Regions from separate parts of the Antarctobacter heliothermus genome, predicted to be linked through region 2. Evidence: riboswitches for the same ligand, from Rfam matches in the RefSeq annotation. Region 2 holds a riboswitch; each other region holds the start of a gene.
The links. A riboswitch is a leader RNA that binds a small molecule or an ion and turns the genes downstream of it on or off. The one in region 2 is predicted to bind cobalamin.
Positions count from the first base shown of each region.

Region 1 (5,108 bases), 570 kb from region 2:
CCGCCCGCAACCCTATGTGTACTACAAGCACCCGTTGGGCAGCCTCACCATCGCCCCTACGCGCATCAAGGACGTGGACGGCGGTCCGGTCTCGAGGCTCTGGCGGTTTTCGCGCAACACGTTGGAGTCCCTGCCCGCGCTGGACAAGGCACTGGAGCGGATGCCACTGGCCCCCGGACAGACGGCATCGCAGCCGCTGTCACGGTATTTCGCCACCCGGCAGGCAGTTCTAGCGCGAGTCGACGGATTGCAGCGCCGCATGTTCGGGCTGGAAATCTGGCAATGGGTCGGGCTGGCGGGTTATCTGCTGGCGATGGCCGGCACACTGTCGTTGGCTTGGCACGCGGCGCGGACGCTGGGAACCGACCGGGGGACCATCGCGTCTTCTGTTGCCCGGATGGCCGGACCGGCGGGGATGTTGGTGGTTGCGCTGCTGTTTCTGGACGCCAGTGAACGGTTGGGACTGACATTGCGGGCCTTTGGCCCTGTGTCGGCGCTGTCGGCGATCCTGCTGATCCTCGCCATAGCGGCACTGGCCTATCGAGCCGTGTCGCTGATCCATGACGCGCTGATGGCGCGCGCCACGCTGACCCGCGCCTATACCGACGAGATTGTCCTGTCGCTCGCGCAGGGTCTGCTGAAACTGCTGATCATCGTGGGGGCGATCATTGCCTGCGCGGATGTGGTGGGGCTGCCCTATGAGGGCGTTTTGACGGGTTTGGGCATCGGTGGCGTCGCAGTGGCCTTTGCGGCGCGTGAGACCGTGTCGAACATCTTGGGCGGCGCGATCCTGTTGTCGGACCGCCCCTTCCGCAAGGGCGACATGATCGAGGCGGCAGGCGTCTTCGCGGTGATAGAGACGGTTGGCCTGCGCTCGACCCGGCTGCGGACGATGGACAACACGCTGATGATCATGCCCAACGCGCAGCTGTCGGATCAGGTGATCGTCAACTGGGACAACCGACAGCGGCGCAAGGTTCAAATGATAATCGGGCTGACCTTTGATACCCCGCGCGACCGGCTGGAAGGCTTTGTCGCGCGGTTGAAGGAGGTATATTGCAACCAGCCCGATGCGGACACCGACGATGTCACCATCGGGATAAAGTCACTAGGACCGCAAAGCGTCGACATCGAACTTTGGGGCCACTTCAAGGTTTTCACTTATGACGCGCAGGTGGCCGCGCAACAGGCGCTGATCCTCGACATCCTGTCGCTGGCCAAGGAGATGAATGTCGACTTTGCCTTTCCCACGCGAATGGTGCATCTGGCGGCGCTGCCACCCACGTCGGAGCAAGATGCCCACGCGTGATGGGCACACGCGCAGCGGTGTCCCCTCCCCTTTCTCATAGCAACAGACGCCGATTGCGCGCCCCTCCGCGCCGCTGTGGGCGCGGCAATGTCAGATCCAGCGCGCGCCCCGGATGGCGCAGCGATGTGTCCAGCAGCCCGCAAAAGACCGCCACCGCCGGATCGGTTCGAACAAAGGGCTGCGCCCGTAACCAAGCGCGCACTGCCTCTGCCTCATAGCTGGCACATCCGGGCAGGCCGCCCAGCCATTGCATGTATCCCATGCAGGCCAATTCAAACGCCCTTTCCGGGGTCTCTACCCGGCATTGCAATTGTGTCAGGATTAGTTCGATCGACATCGCGCCCTCCGCGCCAAGGGCGGGAAGCGGTTTGGATCAGCGATGTCAGCGGGCGGTGAAACGCCATGGGGCCTCGCATCTCCGGAGCACCCCGCCCGGGTTGAGTGAAAAACGGACCCGGATGGGCCCGACGATGGCAGGTCTCCTGACTTGCGGGTCAAGGCACAGTCCCGAACCTTCCCGGACCGAGGGTCCAGTGGCGTTTACGGGATGGCTCGCCGCTTACAGTTGCGGGGGCAGTCACGGCATTGGGGCCCTGCCCCGCACCGTATTCCCTATTCGACCGCGCAGAACGCGGTCACCATCGTCGCCAGAGTGGCGCAGCCGAACGGGCCGGTCAAGCCTGCGCCGCGCCGATATGGTCAAGAGTCACGTCGCCGGTTAAGGAGGAATCGTCCCACCCCATGCGCGGGGCCGGTCAACCGACACGTTGCGCCCTGTCTGGGGTACGCACCAAATGCGGAGAATGCCGTATGGCCATATCTGGGTTTCCCTCTGCGCCTTCCCGCAGTTCCTACGATGTCATCATCATCGGCGGGGCGATCATGGGATCGGCGACCGCGTGGTTCCTGACTGAAAACCCGGATTTCGACGGCAGCGTTTTGGTGGTCGAACGCGACCCCAGCTATGCCATGTGCTCAACCGCGCATACCTATTCCTGCATCCGGCAACAGTTTTCCGATCCGCTGAATGTGCGAATCTCGCAATTCACCGCCGAATTCATCAAAGATTTGCCCGACCGGATCGGCGATGCCCGCGCGCCGCGCCTGTCGGTTCAGAACTTTGGCTATCTCTATCTTGCCGACAACGAGGGCTTTGCCGATCAACTGCGGGGCAACGCGCAGATACAACGCGCCGCCGGAGCCGGGACCGAGTTGTTGACCCGTGATGAGATCGCGGCGCGCTATCCGTTTTACCAACTGGACGACATCCTGCTGGGGTCGATCAACACCCGTGACGAAGGGTATTGGGACGGCGGCACCCTGTTCGACTGGTTGCGACGATCCGCACGCAGCCGGGGTGTGGAATACATCGGCAATGAGGTCGCGGGCATGACCAAGGATGGCAACCGCGCCCGCTCTGTCACGCTGGCCTCAGGGCAGCAAATCGCCTGTGGCCATGTGGTCAACGCCTCTGGCCCGCGCGCTGCGCGCACAGCTGCGATGGCGGGTATCAATCTGCCGGTCGAGCCGCGCCGCCGCTTCAACTGGGTTTATACGGCGGAAAAACCACTGGTTCGGGAACTGCCGCTGACCATCGACCCGTCTGGGGTCCACACCCGGCAGGACGGCCCGTCAACCTATATGGCGGGCGCCGCCCCGGCAGAGGATCTGGCGGTGGAACCGGATGATTTCCGCATGGATCACGACCGCTGGCAGGACCACGTCTGGCCGATCATCGCCAACCGCATCCCCCAGTTCGAGTCGATCCGTGTGGTGACCGAATGGGTGGGGCACTATGCCTATAACACGCTGGATCAAAATGCCATTGTCGGACCGCACCCGGAGGTGGAAAACCTGCTGTTTCAGAACGGCTTTTCCGGTCACGGACTTCAGCAGGCCCCGGCAATGGGACGGGCCATTGCAGAACTGATCGCCTATGGCGAGTTCCGCAGCCTTGACCTGACACCGATGCTGTTCGACCGCATCCTGAGCGCACGCCGCGCAGTAGAAACGGCAGTGATCTGAGCGCTTTGACGATCGCACGCGTTCACGTCGGTCACTCGTCCGGCGTGCCGCCTTTGCTATCCAGCGGCAGAGCCAGCAACTTACGCAAGAGCCGTTTCAGTTCTGCGGCCTCGGCCCCGTCCAGGCACCCGGCATCGCGCGACTCGTGATCAACAAAGGTCGGCATCAACGCCGTGATCCGGGCCTGTCCCAAAGCGGTCAGACGCAGTTCCATCGCGCGCTTGTCATCCTCAGGGACGCGACGGGTGATAAGCCCGTCTGCCTCCATCTGGCGGACCATCTTGGTCATATGCGCCCGCTTGATGCTAAGCGCGCGGGCCAGCAGGCCTTGCCGGATGCCTGGGTTCTCATACAGCACCATCAGCACTGAAATCTCTCCCGGGCGGACCTCTTCTCCTTCGAATGCCCGAAAGAAATCGGCAAAGCTCTGCAACTGGGCCAGTCGCAATAAAAAGCCCAGCGAATCCGACAGATGGCCATAGCGCACTACCGCATCTCTGGCAGGTTCAGGCACCTTGCGCACAATAGCCACCTCCCCGGACAGAGGGGATGGCAGGGTGGTCGGGCGATCCACTGCAACCGGCCGTGTCCCTCGCGTGAAAACTGGCTGTGCGCATCCATCCCCCCTTTTGCACTGCTTGCGACTTAGCATTTGTTTCCAAGTAGACAAATCATTCAGTTTGAAGTCAAGATCTTCGGCGGCTGCCGGGCGCTGATCCCTGTCACCGTCGGCGCCGCGCCACGTCGAACCCTTTGCCCGCATCCCGCCCATCAGAGTTGCCGCCCCCCATGTGGCGGCAATTCGACCTTTTGCGCTACGCGCGCAAAAGTGCTTCGCTTGCCAGACAGGAGTTGCCCTCCGGTTCGCTCTACCCCTGTTATGCATTGCCGAGGGCCTGCCCGGGCCAGACTGGAGCCAAGACTGATGAATTTGAAACCCTTGCTTGTACTGCCGCCCCTCGTGCTTGGTGTTGCCGGTTTCATGTGGATGACCAAAGGTCAGGACACGCCACAACAAACCCGCGAAGAGGCCAGGCTTGCCGTGCGGGTAATGACGGTAGAGGAAGGTGCTCTGCCCCTGTCGGCGACCGGTTATGGCAGGGTTGCTGCAATGCACAGTTGGACGGCCGTCTCGCAGGTGGACGGGCGCATTCTGGAACTGGTCAGCGATCTGGCCGAGGGAACGCTGGTCGATGAGGACACCCTTTTGGTCCAGATCGACAAGACCGATTTCGATTTGGCAATCCAGAAATCACGCGCCAATATCGCCGCCGCCGAAGCAGCGTTGATCCAACTGGAGCGTGAAGAAGAAAACTCGCGTCGCGTGCTGGCGCTGGAAGAGAACATCCGCATTGTGGCGCAGGCGGAATTTGACCGGGTTCGTGACCTAGTCGACCGCGGCACCAGCACCGCAGCGGCGCTTGACACCGTGCGCAAGGCCCTGTTGGCGCAGGAAAACGCCGTCACGCAACTGAACAACACGCTAGACCTGTACCCGGCGCAACGCGCCTCGGCGGAGGCGACACTGGCGGTGCGCCAAGCTGAATTGGCAGAGGCTGAACGTGCGCTGGACAATACCACCCTGTCGGCCCCCTTCCGGGGGCGTGTCGCCGAGGCGAACGTCGAGGTCGGTCAGTTCGTACGCACCGGCGAGGTATTGCTGTCGCTGGACGCCATCGACGCGGTCGAGGTCGTGGCCTCTTTTCAGCCGCAGGTCCTGGCATCTGTGGTTCAGACGTCACTGGGACAAACCATAGCGGAAACCACCCAGATC
Region 1 is NZ_CP022540.1:4,268,511-4,273,618, forward strand. It holds gene ANTHELSMS3_RS20240 (mechanosensitive ion channel family protein) at 1-1,309, shown strand, start outside; gene ANTHELSMS3_RS20245 (hypothetical protein) at 1,344-1,646, opposite strand; cobalamin riboswitch at 1,765-1,967, opposite strand; gene ANTHELSMS3_RS20250 (NAD(P)/FAD-dependent oxidoreductase) at 2,120-3,334, shown strand; gene ANTHELSMS3_RS20255 (MarR family winged helix-turn-helix transcriptional regulator) at 3,366-3,857, opposite strand; gene ANTHELSMS3_RS20260 (efflux RND transporter periplasmic adaptor subunit) at 4,260-5,108, shown strand, end outside.
Region 1: linked by a shared signal. The riboswitch ahead of ANTHELSMS3_RS20245 (hypothetical protein) and the one ahead of bluB (5,6-dimethylbenzimidazole synthase) in region 2 are both predicted to bind cobalamin.

Region 2 (5,108 bases):
GTGCATCAATCAATGCCTCAGACCGCTCAAACCCGCTGTCGCCCACGCCGGATGCGGCCGCCACGCGCAGTCGCCCCAGCCCGTCTTTACAGGCGGTCGGGTTCAGCACCGCTTGTTCGGTGTCCTTTAGCGTCAGCAGGCCGGTCAACTTGCCTGTCGCATCGGTCACAAGCAGCTTTTCGATACGCCGCGCCTTCATCAGATTGATCGCTTCCTGACGGTCAGCGGGTTCCGTCAGGATGGCCAGGTTTTCGCGGGTCATCATGGCCTGAACCGTCGTCGCATCGTTTTCGGCAAAGCGCATGTCGCGGTTGGTGACGATGCCCAGAACACGGTGATTTTCGTCAATCACCGGAAAACCAGTGAACCCGTACCGTTCGGTCAGCAACCGTGCGTCGCCCAAAGTCTGGTTGGGCCGCAGCGTGACCGGGTTGTAAACAATCCCGCTTTCAAAGCGTTTGACCCGGCGCACTTCGCGCGCCTGTTCCTCAATCCCGAGGTTTTTGTGGATCACACCCATGCCGCCTGCCTGCGCCATCGTAATGGCCATACGGCTTTCGGTCACTGTGTCCATTGCGGAACTCAGCAGCGGGATATTAAGGGCGATGGAATTGGTGACCTTGGTCCGCGTGTCAGCGGTGGACGGCAACACGCTTGAGGCCGCAGGAACAAGCAGAACGTCATCGAAGGTCAAAGCCTCGCGAATCTCCATGGGGGCACTCCTTGGGAGGGATCGGTTGGCGCGTCCCTATCGCATGGGCGGCAGGGAAAGGAAAGCCCGCGCAGTGCCACGCCTCATACATCTCGTTCGACAGGGGCATTTGATTGCCAGTGGTCGTCCATAATCAGATCATCCAGGGACAGCTTGTGCCGCCAACCCCGTGCCTGCAATTCCGGTTGGGTAAAGCATTCGTCGATGTGCCCGACGCACAGATAGGCCACCACTTCGACCGTGTCTGGCAAACTCAGCAAACCGCGCAAGTCCTCTTGCCGAAAGATACTGACCCAGCCAACGCCCAGTCCTTCTGCCCGCGCCGCAAGCCACAGGTTCTGCACCGCGCAGACCGTGGAATACAGATCCATGTCGCGGTTATGGGTGCGCCCCAACACCACCTTTCCGCCGCGCGAACGGTCACAGGTTACAGCTATGTTCAGTGGTGATTTCAGAATACCTTCGAGCTTCAACCCCGCGTATTTATTTCGCTTTTCACCATCGAACATGGCTTGCGCCTCGGCATTTGCCTCTGCAAAGGCCGCGTGTACCGCCTGCCGCCGCGCGGCATTACGGATGAGGATAAAATTCCACGGCTGCATAAACCCGACCGACGGCGCAGCATGGGCGGCCTCTAACACCCGGCGCAGCATGTCAGGAGCGATCGGATCCGGCAGGAACTCATTGCGCACATCGCGGCGCGCATTGATGACATCGTACAGCGCCCGGCGTTCGGCTGGCGTGAATTGGCGCGCCCTTTCGGGAGCGATCAGGGGATCGGACATGTGCGGCCTCGCAAGTGACTGCGACCAGACGCTTTCCAGGCGTTGGTCCATGTCGTCAGGCCGGTCTTCTGGCTTGGGATCTGTCGAAACGCACACCTTCCCGGGAAAGCCCAGTGGCACTTGTGCGTTCCGTCCCCCTTACAGCGGCGGGCCCGCGCTGGAGTTAAACCAGCTTCCCGATTCTCCCCGTAGCAGGGCACCTGACGGCGGCAGATTGCTGTGAAACGGCAAACGCGACAACCCGCGATCCGTCTTCATTGGCAAAAGCAGGCGCCCAATGTCGCGCCTGCTTTTGTTCGGACAACTTAAGGTGCTCAGTCGTCTTTGGCCCCCATCGCCTTGATTGCATTTCCAATTGCCTCAACCGACCACGCGAAATCCACATCCAGGGCCGTGTCAAAAACCCAGTAATCCCGGGGCACATAGAAATTGGCCGCATAGTTGGATCCGCGCCCGCCCCAGGCCGCAAGGCCATGACAGGTCATGCAGTTGGTCTGGATTCCCATGTCCGTGGTCGTGGTTGTCCACGCCCCCTTGCCATCCGGGGTCTGGACCGTTTCCATGATCGAAATAATCGGCGTGCCAAAGCCCGCCTCAAGATAGGGGTTGAACGCTGTTACCAATTCTCCGACGTTCTTGCCGCCCACCAGCGGCTGTGCCGGAACCAGCATCGAATAGGCCGGGGCCATAGCGTAATGCGCAGCCTGCGACGTAAGGGGCGAAGGACGCGCCGCTGCAATCGCCGCGCTGGAGGGGGTATTGGGGTGCGCGGCATCCGCCTCCCACCAGAAAGTCTGCCATGTCCACTGTGTCGTCTCGCGTGAGGTGACATGCATCGCCACCAGCAACGCAATCGCCGGGCCATCGCCGCCGATTTCCTCGGTCTCGCCGGTGGTCTTGTTCACAAAGGCGGCATTCTGCGCCTTGAGATCCACGGCGATAAAATCGTCGATGGAATAGATGTTGCCGGCACCGGGGCTTTTGCAATTCACATCCACGCCGGTTGAGGTGGTTGGCCCTTTCAGGTCCATGTCGACGTAGACGCATTGCTGCCACAGCGTTTCGGGATAGCCGCCCTCTTTCATGTCAGGCGTCCAGTTGGTCAAATCTGGAACACCGGGCCACGCGGTAAAGGCATAGAGCTTGCGCGTCCGTCCATCCGCATCGGTCCAATCCGTCAGCCGCTCCTCGGTGATCAGCTTGTAGACCGGTTTGACGTTCACCGCATTGTCGGGGAACTGCACCTTGTCGCCATCGGCCAGCAACCTGTCCAGCACCTCGGGCTTGCCCGTCCCGGTTTCCAGCAAATAAGAGGCAGACGGTGGGCTGTAGGCCACGTTCTCCAGCACGTCAGCGTTTACGATGATCCCGGCAGCATTGGCCTTGGGCTCTGTTCCGTCCTTCTTTTCAGAGGCGGCATCGGCCAGAAACCCGTCCACCAGACCGTGCCGGAACATCTGCGAGGATTCGCCCAGCTGAAAATGGCTCTGTGGCTCTTTGCCGGTAAAGACCGCAATGACATTCGCCTTGGTCAGCCAGGTTTGATAGGTCACGCGGGCAAAAGCCCCCTCACCGTCGACCGGATTGGTCAGGCCCGCCCATATGCCCCAGGCATGGCCGTGGATGGCCGCACTGTTCTGCGGCTGTGCATAGATCCAGGAATTGATCTCTTCCTCAGCGGTGGGAAAGACGATCCCGGGTGCCGGTTCTGCGGGCATGTCCACCCCGAAATCCTGCGCCCCTGCTGCCAGCGGCAAGAAAGCCAATAGCCCTGCCTTTACTCCAAAATAACGCATCCCTGTTTCCTTTCCCAAACTCATCGCACGCTCCAAGTGACGTTACGTTACCCAACGTAAGGAGGAAAACAAAGATCATCATTCAACTTTTACGGTAAAAACGTGCTTGACATACCGCCCCTCTTGCCGCGCCTGGGGCACTCGGCAGGCTGTGCCCTACGATGAAGTGCGCACATTGCCCCACGGATACGACAGCGGCCGCCTGAACCGGCCTGCTACCGGCATCTGCACTATTGCCGCGCGTCCTATCAGCCGAACTGAACCGCATTGGACGCCGATGCCGCCAATCTTGGCGCGCCATGCGATGCGGGCACACAGTGGCGTGCCGACGCGCGATTTGGCCCACGCGGTGTGTGTGAGGCGTCTACCCTGTTCAGTTTCGGCCACGCGGCGGCCTATGAGCATGAGAATGACGTCACCTACCTTAAGGGAGTGCGCGCTGCGGACATGGGCGATGCCAAAATTGTCCACACGGACACACTGACCAGCCACGCCAATATCCGCCGGGGGATCGAGGCGGCACTGATTGCGGGCGCCCTACCCGTTACCACCCGCGGCGACCATTCCGATATTATTCCATGTTGTGAGGACTATGAGGGCCGCGCGCCGTTTCACATACTCCAGATCGACGCGCATCTGGATTTCGTCGACGAACGCCACGGCGTCACCCGCACGCTCCCGATTGTCGGGGTCGCCCTTGTCGAGGTGACACCCGACTATGATCCGACGGGCAGCACCGCGATCCTTGCGGCGCAACTGTTGATGAACCTGCTGGGGTTTGTCTTTCACGCCGGCTTGTCCCGCGCCTGAGACGATGCCAACGCCTGTGACACAGGGCTGAAAATGCGTCCCTAGCCCGGTTTCGGCCCAGCGTTGCCTTCGGCGGAGCGGCGCGCGTCTTCACGCTGCCCCTTGCCGTCACCGCCCTGTCACGCTTGTGTGGTCAGGAGCGTAACGCTACTCAGAACTGGACCCGCCCATGACCGCCCCTCTCGCCGGATATGTCATTCTGGACCTGACGCATGTATTGGCAGGACCGTTCTGCACTATGTCCCTGTCGGACATGGGCGCGCAGATCATAAAGGTCGAAGCGCCGGGAACCGGCGACGATACCCGTGCCTTCCCCCCCTTCAAGGATGGCAAATCCGCCTACTTCGCTGGTCTCAATCACGGCAAGAAAAGCATCGCTCTGAACCTCAAGGGAGATGAGGACAGGGCTATCTTTGAGCGTCTGTTGGGACGTGCCGATGTGATAGTCGAAAATTTTCGCCCCGGCGTGATGGAACGGCTGGGCTATGGCTGGGACGAATTGCACGCCGCATTTCCTCGACTGGTGTATGGCGCGGTGTCCGGGTTTGGCCACACCGGACCGGATTCGAAACGCCCCGCCTACGACATCGTGGTGCAGGCGCGCAGCGGCGTCATGTCGATCACCGGCGAGAAAAACCGAGAACCGGTGCGTGTCGGCGCGTCGATCGGCGATATCGTGGCCGGCATGTTCCTGAGCCAAGGCATCCTGGCCGCATTGCTCGACCGAGACCGCAACGGTGTCGGACGCAAGATCGATGTGTCGATGTTGGACAGTCAGTTGGCAATCCTTGAACACGCGGTCGCGCTAACAACTGTCAACGGCAAGGCACCCGGGCCGTCCGGCGCGCGGCATCCGTCGATAAGCCCGTTCGAAACGTTCCATGCCAGCGACGGGCTGTTTGTGATCGCCGCAGGAAACGACAGGCTGTTCGAGAAACTGTGCATCGCACTGAACCTGCCCATTTCGGACGATCCGCGATTTGCCACCAACAACGCGCGCTGCAA
Region 2 is NZ_CP022540.1:3,700,932-3,706,039, forward strand. It holds gene guaB (IMP dehydrogenase) at 1-712, opposite strand, end outside; gene bluB (5,6-dimethylbenzimidazole synthase) at 796-1,497, opposite strand; cobalamin riboswitch at 1,539-1,716, opposite strand; gene ANTHELSMS3_RS17565 (hypothetical protein) at 1,812-3,293, opposite strand; partial or broken gene ANTHELSMS3_RS17570 (arginase family protein) at 3,469-4,103, shown strand; gene ANTHELSMS3_RS17575 (CaiB/BaiF CoA transferase family protein) at 4,273-5,108, shown strand, end outside.

Region 3 (5,108 bases), 1.1 Mb from region 2:
TGGTGTCGGCGACATGGCCCGCGCCAAGGTCGGCGCGGAAGGTATGGGTGACGGCGGTGGTGGGGGTGTAGAGAAAGAAGCCTTCGGCGTCGGTGACGGTCTCGCCCAGCAGCGCGCCGTCGGGGCCGTAGATCTGCACCGGCAGGTTGGGGGCCATAGCCCCGTTGGAAAAGCCGATCTCGCCCTCGATGGCGGTGCCGGAGGGAAAGACCGAGGCGATGACCTTATGCGCCAAGGCGGGCAGCGGCAGGGCGCAGAGGGTCAGGATCAGCATGAGGCGTGTCATGGCGCGGCCCCCTTGAGTGCGGTGAACAGATCAGGTTTGACCTTGCGCGCCAGCAGCACCGCAAAGCCGGTCAGCAGCCCCTCGATCACGATGACGGGCAGATGCGCGACAAAGATCAGGTGGGCGGCGGCGAGGAATTCCTGTCCCGTCATCATCAGCGACAACGCCACCCCCAAGGTGGTCAGCGCAATGGCCAGCGCGCCGGCAAAGCCACCCAGCAGCGCAGCCATCACCGGACCGCTGCGCGGGATTAGCGGCCGGATGGCCAGACCGACCAGCACGGCGGGCAGCGCGATGTTCACGGTGTTGATGCCCAGCACCGTCACCCCGCCAAAGCCAAAGAACACCGCTTGAAGCAGCAGCCCGACAAAGAGCGTGGGAAAGGCGGCCCAGCCGAGGATCAACCCGGCCAGACCATTGAGGATAAGATGCACCGAAGACGGGCCAATGGGCACATGGATCAGCGAGGCCACAAAGAACGCCGCCGACAGCACCCCCGCCGCCGGAATCCGTTCCAGCGGCAGATTGCGCAGCCCAAGAGCGATACCACCCGCTGCGGCCACGGCACCGCCGATGGCGACGGGGTTGGACAGGGCTCCGTCAACGATGTGCATGGCTCAGTCCAGATCCCAGGCGCGAATCCAGATCACCGCGTCCTGGCTCAGCTCTTTGCCCTCATGCTCGGTCTCTGGCCCGGCCCCGAGGGCGGCAAAGCCCCAGTAACCGGCACGCGGCACGCCAAAGGTGAAATAGCCGTTCAAATCCGAGATCGCCACAACTGCGCCGCCGGGGGGCGGGGTGGTGACGGGGGCCGAGGCGCTGCTGCTGTCCATGTCCGGCTCTGCGGCCATATACTCGATCTCGATCTCGGCACCGGCGACGGGTTTGCCATCGGCCAGAACCTGCCCGGTAAAGGTCGACCCGGTGAGGATGTTGTAGGGTTTGTTCAGCGGCACAATCTCGACCGGCAGACCCACCGGAGTCATCCAGTCGGTCGGCATCGTCCCGCGATTGAGGAACGACTTGGTGATCTGCTGGATGTAGATATCTTCGGTTTCCTCGAAATACGGCTCTGGCACTGTCACCAGCACATAGTCACCGGCGCGTTTGACCGGCACGCTGCCCTTGTAGGCCGCACCGCCGTTGGTTGGCCCGGTAAAGGTGACGGGCTCCAGCGTGTCGAGCAGGTCTGTCCGTTCCCCGCGGTGAAGCATGAAAAACTCGCGCGGGCGGGCAAGGTCCATGACATGACCGTTTTCGAACGGATGCCAGAACACCAGTTTCACCGGCACATCGCCGGGACGTTCGATCATCGTGTCGACGGTGTATTCCAGCAGGAAATGCGCGGGTGCCGCCGCTGGCACCGTCATACAGGCCAATGCCAATGCGGGTTTCAAAGTGGGAAGTAGAGTCACAATTGCCGTCCTTGTCCTTGTGCGCCATCCCCGGCGCAGAGCGTGACGGACGGCAGGAAGAGACGGCCAATGTCGGGACCGGGACGGAGTCCGGGCGACGAAGGCCAGACGCTTACCCCGTCGTCCGGTGGAAACCGCAGCCCTTTTGCGGGCGACGGGTGTCCGGCAGGTCTCCTGGCTGGCGGGTCAGTGTCTGGGCCTGCCTTCCCGGATTTCTCCAGTGGCGTCTTGGCCCGGACTCTCCGCTTACAGTTGCGGGGGCAGCTGCCGGTTAGGCGCGCAAGACGCGCGCGGCACGGCATTCCCTCTTTCCCCCGAAGAACGCGTCTTCGGGACCGGTCACGGGGTCGTGTCTGACAGATGGTCTGCGTCGGGGCAATGGACAAAGCGACACGGCAGGGCTTGGGTGCGGCATGGAGACGGCCAGTTGACGGGTCGGTTGACGCGCCGGTTGACGAGGGACGGGATGCGGTCGATAGCTGGACACAGGACTGCCATTCTGGACGGGGGAGAGGCCATGAAACGCTCACGCATCAATGCCATCATGACAGAGGCGGACGCCCTGATCCGACGGCATGGTTTTGCGTTGCCGCCCTTTGCGCAGTGGTCGCCAGAGGCGTTTGTGGCACAGGCCGGGGCGGCGCGTCATGTCATCGATTCGCGCTGTGGTTGGGACATCACCGACTATGGCGAAGGGCGGTTCGATGAGATGGGGCTGTTTCTGTTCACCCTGCGCAACGGGCTGTTGTCGGATCTGACCGGCGGGCGCGGCATGTGCTACGCCGAAAAGCTGCTGATTTCCCGGCAGGATCAGCTGTCACCGATGCACACCCATGTGATCAAGGCAGAGGATATCATCAACCGGGGCGGGGCGACTCTGGTGGTGGAACTGTACGGATCGGACGATCAAGGGTGCTTTGCCGAGGATCGTGGCGGGCAGGTGATGTGTGACGGTATCGTGCATGACTACGCTCCGGGCGAAAAGCTGCAACTGGCACCGGGGGAAAGCGTGACGTTGCGCCCCGGCGACTGGCACGCCTTTTGGGGCGAGGGCGGCGATGTGCTGATCGGAGAGGTCAGCACCGTAAACGACGATGAGACCGACAATATCTTTCGTGAGCCAATCGGCCGGTTTTCCGAAATCGAAGAGGATGAGCCGCCGCTGCATCTGTTGGTCAGCGACTATGCCAAGTGGTTGGCGGCCTGACAGCGGGGTCTTGCCAATCCGCCGCCCCGACGCCACTGTCAGCCGGCCACAAAAAAAACGGGGGACAGGCGATGTTGCGCAGGGCGCTGGGAAAAGGCGGGCCAGAGGTATCGGCGCTGGGCATTGGGGCGATGTCCTTTGCCGGGTTTTACGGTGCGGCCAGTGAGGCAAGCAGCCACGCGGTTCTGGACGCGGCGCTGGATGCGGGGGTCGATCACATCGACACCGCCAATGTCTATGGCATGGGCAAGTCCGAAGAGATCATAGGCCGGTTCCTGAAGCGCTATCAGGACAAGGGCAAGATCCCGTTCCGCATCGCCACCAAAGCCTCTATCACCCGCGACCCGGACACCGGGGCGCGCAGTTTCGACAACTCTGCCGCCCATCTGGAGTCGGAACTGGACCGCAGCCTGAAACGGCTGGGGCTGGAGCGGGTCGATCTGTTCTATGTCCATCGCCGCGATCCCCGGTTGGAAATCGAAGAGGTGACGCAGACGCTGGCGCGGCTGGTTCAGAAGGGCAAGATCGGCGCATTCGGATTTTCCGAGATTGCGCCCACCAGCCTGCGCCGGGCCGCTGCCGTGCATCCGGTGGCCGCCGTGCAGTCGGAATATTCGTTGCAGACGCGGCTGCCAGAGCTGGGTTTGTTGCAGGCCTGCGCCGAGTTGGGTACCGCTTTGGTCGCGTTTTCGCCGGTCGGGCGTGGCTTGCTGACGGACACACCTCCCACGTCTGCGCGGGTCGAGGCGGCACCGTTTCTCAAGGCCAATCCACGGTTCGCCGGTGACGCGCTGGACCGCAACATCGAGGCCAGCAAACCGCTGCGCGAACTGGCCGCCGAGGCGGGCTATCCCACGGCGACGCTGGCCATCGCATGGGTGTTGTCACAGGGACGCATCGTACACGCCATCCCCGGCACCCGCAGCCCCGGCCACCTGCACGATCTGGTGCGCGGGGCCAGCATGATGCTGGGCGACGACCTGAAGGCAGAGATAGAGGCGCGCCTGCCGGTGGGCTGGATTCACGGCGCACGCTATTCTGCGGATCAATCCATCGGCCCTGAAGATTATTGCTGATCCGCCGCGTCTGGCGGATCAAACGACGATCTGACGCGGGCAGGGGCAGGGCGTCTGGGAGGGTAAGTTGGAGGCGAGTAAGAGAAACGAACTTTTGTACGCGGATGTTCAATCCGGAACTAAAGATGGTCTGGGTAGAGAATTCGCGCGCATTGTGCGCATAAGGTATTGAGTTAGTTTGAGAAGGATCGTGCGCGATTGAACGTGGGAGTGCGTCGTTGCGTGCAGGATTAATGAGCCTGTAATGCGAATTCGGCTGACAGACCTAGTCGTAAGAAAACCGCCCCCTTTCTGGCAATGGGCAGGTCACCTATTGGGATAAGCTTACCCCCCCCAACTTTGGCACACGCTGCTTGACCCTTTCGCGGAGAAGCTTGCCGGCTAGCTGAAGACGGAGGCGGTCACCAAGTCCGCGACTCCGTCCTGAATGGCGACACCGCGCTCGGAATACCTGTCACAGGGCCCGCAGGATAAGTGCGTCTGGGGAAGGGGAGATCCGGGGTTCAACTCTTTTGCGCAACAATACCGCCAGTTCCCGGTCTTGTTGGTCGGGGAGCAGATCAATCCCTGCCACCATGCTGGAATTACGAGATGAATCCGTCGCAAGATTTGTGCAACAGAGCTCCCGCTCGTGGAAATGAGAACAAAATAGGCATCGGTGGCGAAACGATCATGCGTACTTCATAGACATCCACAGTTCCGACTTGGGCTGCATTGAGACGGAAACGGATATTTCTGTATAGAGATAGGCGATCTGCTCTCAGAAACTCCGTTCTGGTCAATAAGGACAGGGCGGCAAACGAATTTTACTTCAGGAGTATCAGAAATGACTGACGACCTTATTTTGTGGCAAAAAGATCCGGACGATGCCTTTGTGACCCTCGTCATGAACCGCCCTGAAAAGATGAACGCGATGGATCAACAGCTTGGTGACGCGCTGGAGGCGGCGATCCTGCGCGCGGTCAAGGATCCCGATGTGCGCGCCATAATCCTGACGGGTGCCGGGCGGGCCTTTACCTCCGGTTTTGATCTTGGCGGCGAAGATTTTGAGATGGACGCCGATCAGTGGCGCGCCGACATTGGCGAAAACATGCGTCGGCTCGGGGTGATCCGCGAGGTTCCGA
Region 3 is NZ_CP022540.1:2,635,074-2,640,181, forward strand. It holds gene ANTHELSMS3_RS12585 (cobalt ABC transporter permease) at 1-286, opposite strand, end outside; gene cbiM (cobalt transporter CbiM) at 283-900, opposite strand; gene ANTHELSMS3_RS12595 (DUF4198 domain-containing protein) at 904-1,656, opposite strand; cobalamin riboswitch at 1,849-2,056, opposite strand; gene ANTHELSMS3_RS12600 (D-lyxose/D-mannose family sugar isomerase) at 2,219-2,908, shown strand; gene ANTHELSMS3_RS12605 (aldo/keto reductase) at 2,980-3,984, shown strand; gene ANTHELSMS3_RS12610 (enoyl-CoA hydratase/isomerase family protein) at 4,811-5,108, shown strand, end outside.
Region 3: linked by a shared signal. The riboswitch ahead of ANTHELSMS3_RS12595 (DUF4198 domain-containing protein) and the one ahead of bluB (5,6-dimethylbenzimidazole synthase) in region 2 are both predicted to bind cobalamin.

Region 4 (5,108 bases), on a different replicon from region 2:
GTTCGAATGCCGGGGTGGCGCGGGATTTGCGACTGCTCGTGCGTGAACGGCTGACCGCGGGCGACAGCAACGCGGAGGTAATCGACTATATCCACGCGCGGTTTGGCGATTTCGTGTTGCTAAAACCGCCTTTCACACGCCGGACTGTGGTGCTGTGGCTTGCACCACTTGTCCTGATCGGTGCGGCGCTGCTGGCCGGAGGGCTCAGTATTGGCCGGGCCCGACGCGGGCGCGCAGACGCGCCGCTCGATCCGGAAGACGAGGCGCGCATTGCAGCGGCCATGGATCGATATGGACAGGAGGGATCGGAATGATCTGGGGTATTTTCGCCGCCATGGCGCTTGGGGGGTTGACCATCGCGCTGCTTCCAATTCGGCGGGCAGGAGCGTCACTGATCCAGCGTGCCGACGCAGTTCCGGCGGTTCTTGTCGACCAGCTCGAAGAGGTCGACCGCGACATGGCGCGCGGTCTAGTCTCTGCACCCGAGGCCGACGCTGCAAGGCGGGAAATCCGCCGCCGCATGGCGCAGGTCCTGCGGTGCACAGACCAACAGTCCGTCGCGACGTCGGGTGGGCGCGGAGCGCTGATCCTTGCGGCAGTCTTTGTCCCTGTTATGGCTTTTGGCTACTACGCGGTTGCCGGAGCGCCGGATGTGCCAGCAGCGGCGTTTGCCGACCGAGCTGACGATCGCGCCGACGCGCGCCGGATTGCCGAGCTGGCAGGGCAATTGCGCGACAAGCTGATGGCCGAACCCGATGGCGGCCCGACCGAGGGCTGGATGATGCTGGGGCAGACCTATGCGCGCATGGGCCAGTTCGACGAGGCGGTCGAGGCCTTCCGGACGGCCTCTGCCCGCGACGACGCGGAGTCGGCAACATGGTCGATGCTGGCTGAGGCGATGATCCGGGCCAATGACGGGACCGTCACGCCGGACGCGGTGTCTGCGTTGGACAGGGCGCTGACGCTCGACCCGCTTAATCCGGCGGCGGCGTTCTACCTGGCGATTGCGGACGCGCAGGCGGGGGATACCGCGGCGGCCCATGACCGCCTGACCGCGCGACTGGCCGAGACGCCGGGATACCAGCCTTGGATGGACACCTATATCGCGCAGGCCAATGCGTTTGGGGAGACACTCGGGCGGGCGGCCCTCGCGGCGCGTGCGCCTGTCGCCCCCGGCCCCAGCGCCGCCGATGTCGCCGCCGCGCAAGCGATGAGCGACGGGGACAGGGCGGCTTTCATCCGGTCCATGGTGGATCGTCTTGCGACCCGGCTTCAGGACGAACCGGACGACGTGGGCGGATGGCTGCGGCTGGCGAATGCCTTTGGCGTGCTGCATGAGATGGGCAAGGCGCGGGAGGCTTATCTTCGCGCGGATGCGCTGTTGCCTGAGGGTGATCCGCGCAAGGCTGACGTGCGGGCGAGCATCGCAGGCCTGGATAAGCCGTGATCAGTCCAGGGTGCCGGGTCGCCATGTCCATCGTAGACCATCATGTGCCAGGTGGATCGGGACGAGCGGCTGGATATCCAGCCGCAATCCGGCAATTGGCGGCAGGTCCAGCGCGCTGACAAGGACCGCGCGCAGCACGATCGGGGTCGCCAAGGCCACCACGCGATTTGCAGGGCAGGAGGCCATCTGGTCCAGCCAAGATCGCACGGCTGTGCAGAGGTCGATCAGTGACGTACCCCCGTCGGGACGCATCTCAGGATCACGGGTCCAAAGCGAAAGCGATTCGGGATCGCTGGCTGCGATTTCGTCCAGGGTCATGTCGGGCCAGCGTCGGAAATCCTGCGCGCCGAGCGCCGGGCAGTCGTTCGGCTGCATCCCGAGCGCGAGGGCTACCGCGCTGGTTCCCGGCGCGGTCCAGCAAACGCTGCCACGAAGCCGGTCAGAAAGGGTACGCGCCCGCTGCAACTGCGCAGCACTCAATTCCGCGGCAAGGCGAAAGGGGTGATGTACAGACATGGGAGCGGCAACAAGGATCAGGCGCATAGTGGAACTTTCGAACAGGTGAAGAGAGAAACCGTTGGCATGAGAGCGCAGTTTGACCTAGTGCTTAAGTGTAGGGGAACACGGAAGCCGGTGAGAATCCGGAACGGTCGCGCCACTGTGATCGCGCATGCGTAAGTCAGACACGGGTCCCCGGGAATACTCATGACGCGTCATCAAAAGGAGTGCCAAATGACTGTCGCAACCCGTCCCGCCGTTTCTAGCGATCTTCCCGCCATCCCGCTGCGGGACATTGCCCCTTGGGCGGCCCTGGCTTCGCTGTTGGCTGTCTTGGTGGTCTATTTCGTCGGTGCAGAACAGGGCGCATGGTCCGTTTTCCACGGGACAGACGTGCATGAATTCGTGCATGATGCGCGCCACCTTCTTGGCTTTCCCTGCCACTAAGATACAGGCATGACACGTCTTCTTGTGTTCGGCCTGCTGGCCGGGTTGCTGGCGTCCGTGGTGACGTTCGGCGTGGCGCGACTCGTTGGAGAACCCGCGCTGGACGCGGCCATCGCCCTAGAAGTCGCCGACAGTCACGCCCACGCGGCTGATACACCGAATCATCCCGATGCGGTTGGCATGTCGCGCCGCTTGCAAGCTGGGCCGGGATTGTTCGTCGGTCTTGCGGCTATCGGTGCGGCCTTGGGCGGGATCCTGGCGATCAGCTTTGCTGTGGCGCGGGGACGGTTCCTGCATGGATCGACACGAGCCACGGTGGGCTGGATCACGGCGTTGGGATTCGCCGCGGTGATCGTCGTTCCCATGCTGAAGTTTCCGGGGAATCCGCCCGCAGTAGGCAACTCCGAAACGATCGGGGCACGCACGCTGGCTTATTTCGCCTTTCTGGCCCTGTCGCTGGCAACGCTCGGGTTTGCCGTCTCGGCGGTGAAAGGCGTCCCTTCCCGGCACCGCAAGATGCTGATCGGGGCCGCAATCTATGCTGGAGTCATGACCGGGGCAGCAATCGTGCTGCCCTCGTTCCACGAGGTGGATCCGGCTTTTCCGGGTGATGTGCTCTGGCAATTTCGTGCATCGACGCTGGCGGTGCAGGCGACGCTTTGGGCCAGCACGGCAATCGTTTTTTGTTGGCTGGTCGGACGGTACGGCCAATCCGTTTGACGGGCGGGGGATAGGTGTAACGTTGTTGAAAACTGATCGAGAGCCTTCAGCAAGGATTGTTCGGTCAGAATTTCCGACAGGACAATGCCCTCTGGCGCGTCGGGTCCATAAACCGCGTTGAAGGGGATGCCGTAACGGTCAAAGCTTTCGAGATAGCAGGAAGTCGCATCGTGCGGGCACGTCCAGTCGGCCTGCATCAGGGTGATGCCGTCGGCGGACAATGCCGCGCGCATAGGGTCTCGTTCCAACACCAGCGCCTTGTTGGCCTTGCAGGTCAGGCACCAGTCCGAGGTGACATTGACAAAGACGACCTGCCCGTTCGACACAAGCCGCGCGATCTCGGCGCGGACAAAGCTTTGCCAGGTAAGAGCGCCGCTGTTCGGCGCGTGGACACCAAGGGGGCGGCCACCAGCGCCAGCCCGGCCAGCAGCGCCGCGCCGGACAGGCGCGGACCCAGGGACAGGCGGCTGAGTAACAGCAGCCCTGTCACCCTACATTGCGATGCAGACACACAGGCTTGGGAGATCTCTGTAGCCCATGACCGCCTGACCGCGCGACTGGACGAGACGCCGGGATATCAGCGCTGGATGGATACCTATATCGCGCAGGCCAATGCGTATGGGGAGACGCTCGGCCGGGCGCCCATCGCGTCGCGTGCTCCGGTCGCCCTGGCCCCAGTGCCGCCGATATCGCCGCCGCACAGGAGATGAGCGAAGGCGACAGGTCGGCTTTCATCCAGTCCATGGTGGATCGCCTCGCGATCCGGCTTTAGGATGAACCGGACGATGTGGACGGATTGCTGCGGCTGGCGAATGCCTATGGCGTGCTGCATGAGATGGACAAGGCACGGGAGGCGTATCTTCGCACGGATGCGCTGCTGCCTGAGGGTGATCCGCGCAAGGCTGACGTGCGGGCGAAACTGGCGCAAATCGGGCGAGAATGAAGTCAGCCGATCCGGCGCAACAGGCTGTATTGGAAGGCCTGCTGCGTGCCTTTCGGGGTGACGTGCAGGTGGCGGCGATGCGCCACCAGCACGAATCCTTCGGCCAAAAGCGCCGCAATATCCTCGGGGCTGTAGCGGGCGACCGGCAGTCCGCTGCACCGTTCCGGCCCGTCCGGCGCGAAAGTGGCTATGATGGCATGGCCATCGATCCGGACGGCGCGTGTCAGGTTTTCGATATAGGCGGCCCTGTCGGATGGAGCGGTGAGAAAGTGAAACACCGCCCTGTCATGCCACAGGTCGTATGTTCGCGTTGGGGACCAGCTGGTGATGTCCTGGCAAAGCCATGTCACGCTGCGCCCGGAGGACCCGAGTCGATCGCGCGCGGCATCCAAGGCCACATGCGACAGGTCCAGAACTGTCACATCGCGCAACCCCATCGCCAGCACTGTGTCCGTGAAACGGGACATTCCGCCGCCAATGTCGATCACCGATGCGCCGGCGGTGATCCCGGCCATCCGGATCAGGTTGAGCGAGACGGCCGGGTCGTCCTGATGCCAGCTAAGGCGGGTCTCGGGAGTTTTGCCATAGACGGTGTCCCAGTGTTCTTTTCGGTCGACCGACATGGCCATGCCCTCTGACGCGGAATTGCAGACCAACTATAGCTCGAACACATTCGGAAAATAAAATGATTCCACGTCAGTCCGGCAAGGCTGCCTGATCGAGAGCCTTCAGCACGGATTGGGTCGTCAGGAGTTCCGACAGGACGATACCCTCAGGCGCGGCCGGTCCATAGACCGCGTTGAAGGGGATGCCGTAGCGGTCAAAGCTTTCGAGATAGCGCGAGATGGCGTCGTCCGGGCGCGTCCAGTCGGCCTGCATCAGCGTGATTCCATCGGCGGATAACGCAGTGCGCACGGGGTCGCGTTCCAGCACCAACGCCTTGTTAGCCTTGCAGGTCAGGCACCAATCCGCGGTGACATCGACAAAGACGACCTTTCCGTTCGACACCTGCCGCGCGATCTCGGCGCGGGCAAAGCTTTGCCACGCCAGCGC
Region 4 is NZ_CP022541.1:256,901-262,008, forward strand. It holds gene ANTHELSMS3_RS23780 (cytochrome c-type biogenesis protein) at 1-314, shown strand, start outside; gene ccmI (c-type cytochrome biogenesis protein CcmI) at 311-1,447, shown strand; gene ANTHELSMS3_RS23790 (histidine phosphatase family protein) at 1,448-1,990, opposite strand; cobalamin riboswitch at 2,023-2,156, shown strand; gene ANTHELSMS3_RS23795 (CbtB domain-containing protein) at 2,180-2,392, shown strand; gene ANTHELSMS3_RS23800 (CbtA family protein) at 2,402-3,112, shown strand; partial or broken gene ANTHELSMS3_RS26170 (thioredoxin family protein) at 3,274-3,438, opposite strand; gene ANTHELSMS3_RS25715 (hypothetical protein) at 3,900-4,055, shown strand; gene ANTHELSMS3_RS23815 (class I SAM-dependent methyltransferase) at 4,058-4,678, opposite strand; gene ANTHELSMS3_RS23820 (protein-disulfide reductase DsbD family protein) at 4,752-5,108, opposite strand, start outside.
Region 4: linked by a shared signal. The riboswitch ahead of ANTHELSMS3_RS23795 (CbtB domain-containing protein) and the one ahead of bluB (5,6-dimethylbenzimidazole synthase) in region 2 are both predicted to bind cobalamin.